Sediminicoccus sp. KRV36: one gene and its partner. The protein of the gene in region 1 interacts with the protein of each later gene in a pairwise test. Links are inferred from orthologs where the notes say so. Each region holds a gene or a part of one and is shown on either strand. Other genes may lie near its edges. The genes, in order: def and LHU95_RS20515.

Region 1 (3,037 bases):
AGGTGAAGACCACGTCATCGGCGGTGAAGGGCCGGCCATCATGCCAGGTGACGCCCTGGCGCAGCTCCATTTCCCAGATCGTGTCCGAGACGGGCCGCCAGGCAGTGGCCAGCGAGGGATGCGGACGCGCCCGGCCATCGCGCTCGATCAGCCGGTCGAAAATATGCATGGTCAGCGCATTGTTCGGGCCGACATTGTGGAAATGCGGGTCAATGGTGGTGACCGGCGCGCCCGAGCCGACCCCCAGCGTCTGAGAGCCCGCCGGAAGGCTGAACGCCACCGCCAGCGCCATGCCCAGAACTGCCCGCTTGTCCATGTTCATCTCCCTGATCTTTCCTGGGAGGCTAACATGGGGCCTTGGCGGGCGACTACTCTTCGTCGCGCCGCATGCGCTGCTGGACCACGGGGCGCGTCGGGCCGGCACCCTGACGGCCGATCGGGATGGAGCGGACCTTCACCTCCGGCATCGGGCGCTGAAGGTCGATGTGCAGCAGGCCATTATCCAGGAAGGCGCCCTCGACCTCGATCCCCTCGGCCAGAACGAAGGCGCGCTGGAATTGCCGGGCGGCGATGCCGCGATGAATGAAGATCCGCCCATCCGCCTCGTCGCGCTGGCGGCCGCGGATGACGAGCTGGTTATCCTCCTGCGTGATCGCCAGGTCCTCCATGGAGAAGCCCGCGACGGCGAGGGTGATGCGCAGCCGCGCCTCGCCGGTCTGCTCGATATTGTAGGGCGGGTAACCTTCGGCGTTCTTCTGCACGCGGTCGAGCATTTGTTCGAGGTGGTCAAAGCCGAGAAACAGCGGCGAACCAAACACCGAGGATCGTGACATGCAGCCTCCTGCCGGGAGCGAGGACAGACCGAAACCCCATGGCGGCGGCACCGGACCCGCAAGACTTGGCCCGCGCGCCGCGCCGTTGCAAGGGTGGGGGCCAGGCGCTACCTCACACCTCATCATGACCGACGAAAAACTCCCGATCCTGCTGGTGCCCGACCCGAGGCTGCGCCTGAAGGCCCGCCCCGTGGCCGAGGGCGATGACGCGGCGGTGCGCGCACTCGCGCCGCGCATGCTGGCGACGATGTATGCCGCCCCCGGCATTGGCCTCGCGGCGCCGCAGATCGGCTCGGATCTGCGGCTCATCGTGCTGGATTGCGGCGGCAAGGACACGCCGGAACCCATGGTGCTGATCAACCCCGAGATCATCGCCGAAAGCCGCGAGCGCGCCCTGCGCGAGGAGGGCTGTCTCTCGCTCCCCGGGCTCTACGCCGATGTGGAACGCCCGCAGCGCATCAAGCTGCGCTGGCGCGAGCTGGACGGCATGCGCCGGGAGATGGAGGCGGATGGCCTGCTCGGCGTGTGCCTGCAGCATGAGATCGACCATCTGAACGGCGTGCTCTTCGTGGATCATCTTTCGGCCTTGAAGCGCAACATGATGCTGCGCAAACTGGCCAAGGAGCTGAAGCTCAAGGCGCGCGACGCTGATGGTGGTTGACCACGGCGACCGCGCCGCACCGCAGCCACGCCGCGGCGAGGACCAGCGCGTGGATCGCATGCGCGCGGCGCCGGGTCGCAGCGCGTGAGTGGCGACCGCCAGCCCCTGCGCATCGCCTTCATGGGCAGCCCGGATTTCGCGGTCCCCGCACTGAGGGCGCTGCACGCGGCCGGGCATGACATCCGCGCCGTCTATACCCAGCCGCCCAAGCCCGCGGGGCGTGGCCAGCAGGAAACCCCCTGCCCCGTGCACCGCGCCGCCCTGGCGCTGGGGCTCGAGGTGCGCACGCCCGCACGGGTGAAGCGCGACGCCCAGGCCCATGCCGATTTCGCGGCCCTCGACCTCGATGTGGCGGTGGTCGCGGCCTATGGGCTGATCCTGCCGCCGGCCATGCTGGCGGCGCCGCGCCGTGGCTGCCTGAACATCCATGCCTCGCTGCTGCCGCGCTGGCGGGGTGCCGCGCCGATCCATGCCGCCATCCTGCATGGCGATGCGCAAAGCGGCGTCACCATCATGCGCATGGAGGAGGGGCTGGATACCGGGCCCATGCTGCTCGCGGAATCCGTCGGGCTGACACGGCAGAGCACCACCGCGGCCCTGCATGATGCGCTGGCCGCCATGGGCGCCCGACTGATCCTGCGCGCGCTGGCGGAGTCCCCCCCCGAAACCCCGCAGCCCGAAGCCGGCGTCACCTATGCGCCCAAGCTGACCAAGGCGGATGGGTTGCTCGACTGGGCGCAGCCGGCCGCCGCGCTGGATGCGCGGGTGCGGGCCATGAACCCCTGGCCTGGTGCCTATTTCCCGCATGCCGGGGACATGCTGCGCGTGCTGGCGGCGGAACCCGCCGAGGACATGGGCGCGCCAGGCGCCATGCCGCCAGGAACGGTCCTGCCGGGTGCTGGCCTCGTCATTGCCTGCGGCGAGGGCGCGCTGCGCCTGTTGCGGCTGCAACGCCCGGGCCGGGCCGCGATGGAGGCGGAAGCGCTGCTGCGTGGCTACCCGCTGGCGCCCGGGCTGATCCTGGCCTGATGCCCAGTTATGCGCTGCTGGTGGAGTATGACGGCACCGAATTCGTCGGCTGGCAGCGGCAATCCAACGGGCTTTCGGTGCAGCAGGTGATCGAGGCGGCAGCGGCCCGTCTCAATGCCGGCGTGCTGCCCACCGCCACCGCCTCGGGCCGGACGGATTCGGGCGTGCATGCCGAGGGGCAGGTGGTGCAGCTCAGTGTCAGCGCGGATCTCTCGCCAGCGAAGCTCCGGGCCGCCATGGATTTCCACACCCGGCCCTACCGCATCGCCATCCGTGGCGCGGCCTTCGCTGCCCCGGGCTGGTCACCGCGCTTCTCGGCGATCCAGCGGCATTATCGCTTCCGGATCCTCAACCGCCCGGCGCGGCCCGCGCTGGAAGAGGGGCGCGTCTGGCATGTGCCGCTGCCGCTAGATGCGGCAGCCATGCATGCGGCGGCGCAGCTGCTGCTGGGGCGGCATGACTTCTCCGCCTACCGCGCCACCTCCTGCCAGGCGGAATCGGCGGTGCGCACGAT
Region 2 (3,299 bases), 720 kb from region 1 along the record:
ATCCAGCAAGGCGGGGTTGGTATTGTTGATATGCACGAAGATCCGCCGCGCCACACCGAGCGGGGCGAAGGCCGCCATCGTCTCGGTCATGGACATGTGGCCCATGCGACGCCCGGTCTTGGGGCCAGCGCCGGCCACGATCATCTCGTCATCCGTGTAGAGCGTGCCGTCGAAGAGCACGCAGGCGGCCCCGCGCAGCCTCTCGGCCAGCGCGGGCGTCATCATCGCGCAGCCCGGAATGTAGTGCAGCGCCGCCCCGCCGGCCGAGATCGCGAGGCCCACCGCCTCGCCATCCTCGGCCAGGCCCGGATCACCGGCGCCCTCGGCAAAGAGCGGCACCTTGCCGGGCACGGGATAGGCCTCCAGCGTCAGGCCGAGCGGCGCGCCCTGGCCGTCCACAGGGGCAAAGGCGGTATGGAGCGGCATCACCTCACGCGTCACGAATTCGGGGTTGAGCGCCCGGAAGATGGGATTTTCCGCCAGCACCGCGAGGCTCGTGGGGGTGCCGTAGAGTCGGAAGGCCTGGCGTTCACGCAGATTGAGCAGGCCGGCAATGGTATCCACTTCCGCACCCGTCAGGGCGATGGCGGCGATGGGGGAATTTCGCAGCGGCTCAGGCCGGGGATGCAGCGCAGGTGTCGCCGCCATCTGCGCGCGCAGATCGGGCGAGGCATTGACCAGAAGCCAGCGCTCGCCATCCGCACTCACGGCGAGGGAGGCCTGGCTGCGGGGCTTGGCCGCCGGATCACCGGAGCGTGCCCGCCGGCAACCCGGGCCAGCGGAATTCCATTGCGGGAAGCCGCCTCCGGCCCCCGCCCCCAGCACGATGGCGCGCAGCATGGAAATGGCCCGAGCGAGTGGCCCGGGCCGCCGCCTCAGCCGATCTCGGCGCAGGCGTAGCTGTTGATTTCGAGGGCGAGCGAGACTTCGACGATGCGAGGGGTCTTCCAGGCCATGCTGATATTCCTTCCCAGAGATCGCCGGCCAACCGCCGGCCCGCCTAACATGGCGGGGGAATGCCCATCCATCAAGCGGGCCGCGCGCCAGGGAAGGGGCCAGGGAGGGGACTTAGCATGCCGAGCCCTGGCTTTCGGCCATCAGGGAGCTGCCGCGTCTGGCCTGAAGGGCGCCAGGCCCATGCTTTGCTGGACGCGCCAGGCCGCAAGCCGTAAAGCCCGGGCTTGATCTGACGGAGAAATCCCATGGCCTATAAAGTCGCCGTTGTCGGTGCCACCGGTGCGGTCGGGCGTGAAATCCTGAAGATCCTGGCCGAGCGGAATTTCCCGGCCAGCGAGGTCTTCGCCCTGGCTTCGCCACGCTCCACCGGCCAGAATGTGAGCTTCGGCGACAAGACCGTGCTGAAGATCAAGAACCTCGAAACCTTCGATTTCACGGGCGTGGACATCGCGCTGTTCAGCCCGGGCGCCGCCGTCTCGGCCATTCATGCGCCGCGCGCGGCCGGCCAGGGCTGCGTCGTGATCGACAATACCAGCCAGTTCCGCATGGAACCCGACGTGCCGCTCGTGGTGCCAGAGGTGAACCCCCAGGCGCTCAAGCGCTTCCGCAAGCGCAACATCATCGCCAACCCGAATTGCAGCACCATCCAGATGGTGGTGGCGCTGAAGCCGCTGCATGACATCGTGCGCATCAAGCGCGTCGTCGTCTCGACCTATCAGTCGGTGTCGGGGGCCGGGAAGGAGGGCATGGACGAGCTCTTCAACCAGACCAAGGGCAGCTTCGTGCATGACATGCCGACCATGGAGCAGTTCACCAAGCCAATCTCCTTCAACGTCATCCCGCACATCGACAAATTCATGGAGGATGGCGCGACGAAGGAGGAGTGGAAGATGGCGGTCGAGACGCGGAAGATCCTCGATCCCGACATCCAGGTCTTTGCCACCTGCGTGCGCGTGCCGGTGTTCATTGGCCATGCGGAATCGGTGAATGTCGAGTTCGAAGGGCCGATCACGGTCGCCCAGGCCAGTGCCGCGCTGAAGAAGGCGCCCGGCGTCGGGCTGTTCGATAAGCGCGAGGATGCCGGCTACATCACGCCGCTCGATTGCGCGGGGGAAGATGACGTTTTCGTCTCCCGTCTGCGCCGCGACCCGACCGTGCCGCATGGGCTGGCCTTCTGGTGCGTCTCCGACAATCTGCGCAAGGGCGCCGCGTTGAACGCCATCCAGATCGCCGAGGAAATGCATCGCCAGGGGCTGTTGGTCCGCCAGCCGGCCTGAGGCCCGCCGGCGCGACGCTAACGGCGAAAGGATGGCCGGATCGGGCCCGGCATGGGCTTTGCGCACTCCGGCAGGAATTCATAGAGATGCCAGATATCTAGGACTGTATTCCCTATTTTTCTTGCAAACTAGAACAAAATAAGAACATAAGGGTCCTCCTGTCTGGAGGTCCCCCCCTTGCCCAGCTTCCTCATCCCCCCCCTGAAGATCCTCCTCACCGGCCTCGCCGCCGTGGCCGTGCTCCTCACCGCGCGGCTGGCCGGCCTCAGCCTGGGGCCGATCCACGCAGCACCGGCCAGCCTCGCCGCCGTGCTGGTCTTTCTGGTCGGCATGGGCTTCGCCGCCTTCCTCTGGTGGCTCGCCTCGCGCTGCTTCACCCTGCTGCGCGACCCCGCCACCACGCCCGAGCAGATGGCCGCGCTGCGCGATCTGCCGCTGGCCCTGCCGGAGGGCACGGTTCGTGCGCTGCTGGCGCTCATTGTCGGCGTCATCGGCCTGCCGCTGCTGCTCTTCAGCCAGAGCCTGGCGCTGAATGACGCCATCGCCGGCTATGTGAACGGCATCATCGCCGGCGTGTTCGGCTATTATTTCGGCGCCCGCTCCACCAGCCCCGAGGCGCAGACCACCCGCCGCCTCAGCGATGCTCTGGAAGGCCAGACCCGCGCCAACGAGGCGCTCCGCCGGAGCGAGGCCGCGGCGCGCGAAGCCGCCGCCCAGGCCGCGCAACCGCCGCTCGCCGCCGATGCGATGGCCCGGCTGGAGCGGCATCTGGGCGTGGCACGGCTGCTGGTGCAGCGCATCGGCCCGGCGCTGCCGGCCGGGCTGATCCCGCCCCAGGCGGAGGCGCTGCTGGCCCAGGCGGAGCAAGCCCTGGCCGCCGCCCGCACCCTGCCCGACCTTGGGGCCATCCAGGCCGCGACCGCCGGGCTGACGGGGCCGGACGGCCCGCTTCCCGCCCTGCTGCGCGCGGCCGCCCCGCTGCTGCCGGCGGCGATGGGCGGCCCGCTGGTCGGTATCGCGCTGCTGCTGGGCCTGGGCTGGAATCTCGGCTCGGCCGCCTGGCGC

The links.
Region 2: the proteins of def (region 1) and LHU95_RS20515 interact in binary tests that used the Escherichia coli proteins (3 or more experiments, as listed by UniProt). The link is inferred for Sediminicoccus sp. KRV36 from one-to-one orthologs.

Annotation. Positions count from the first base shown.
Region 1 is NZ_CP085081.1:3,586,000-3,589,036, forward strand. What follows is about bases 1-2,725. They hold def (peptide deformylase), read left to right. Parts: upstream 1-957; coding sequence 958-1,494; downstream 1,495-2,725. Other genes in these bases: LHU95_RS16900 (ABC transporter substrate-binding protein), read right to left, coding at 1-316; LHU95_RS16905 (Hsp20 family protein), read right to left, coding at 369-833; fmt (methionyl-tRNA formyltransferase), read left to right, coding at 1,600-2,523; truA (tRNA pseudouridine(38-40) synthase TruA), read left to right, coding at 2,523-2,725. Outside these bases: more of truA, read left to right, coding at 2,726-3,037. UniProt on the Escherichia coli protein: Removes the formyl group from the N-terminal Met of newly synthesized proteins. Requires at least a dipeptide for an efficient rate of reaction. N-terminal L-methionine is a prerequisite for activity but the enzyme has broad specificity at other positions.
Region 2 is NZ_CP085081.1:4,309,160-4,312,458, forward strand. Bases 232-3,218 are described here. They hold LHU95_RS20515 (aspartate-semialdehyde dehydrogenase), read left to right. Parts: upstream 232-1,202; coding sequence 1,203-2,234; downstream 2,235-3,218. Other genes in these bases: pqqB (pyrroloquinoline quinone biosynthesis protein PqqB), read right to left, coding at 232-840; LHU95_RS20520 (hypothetical protein), read left to right, coding at 2,412-3,218. Also shown: more of pqqB, read right to left, coding at 1-231; more of LHU95_RS20520, read left to right, coding at 3,219-3,299.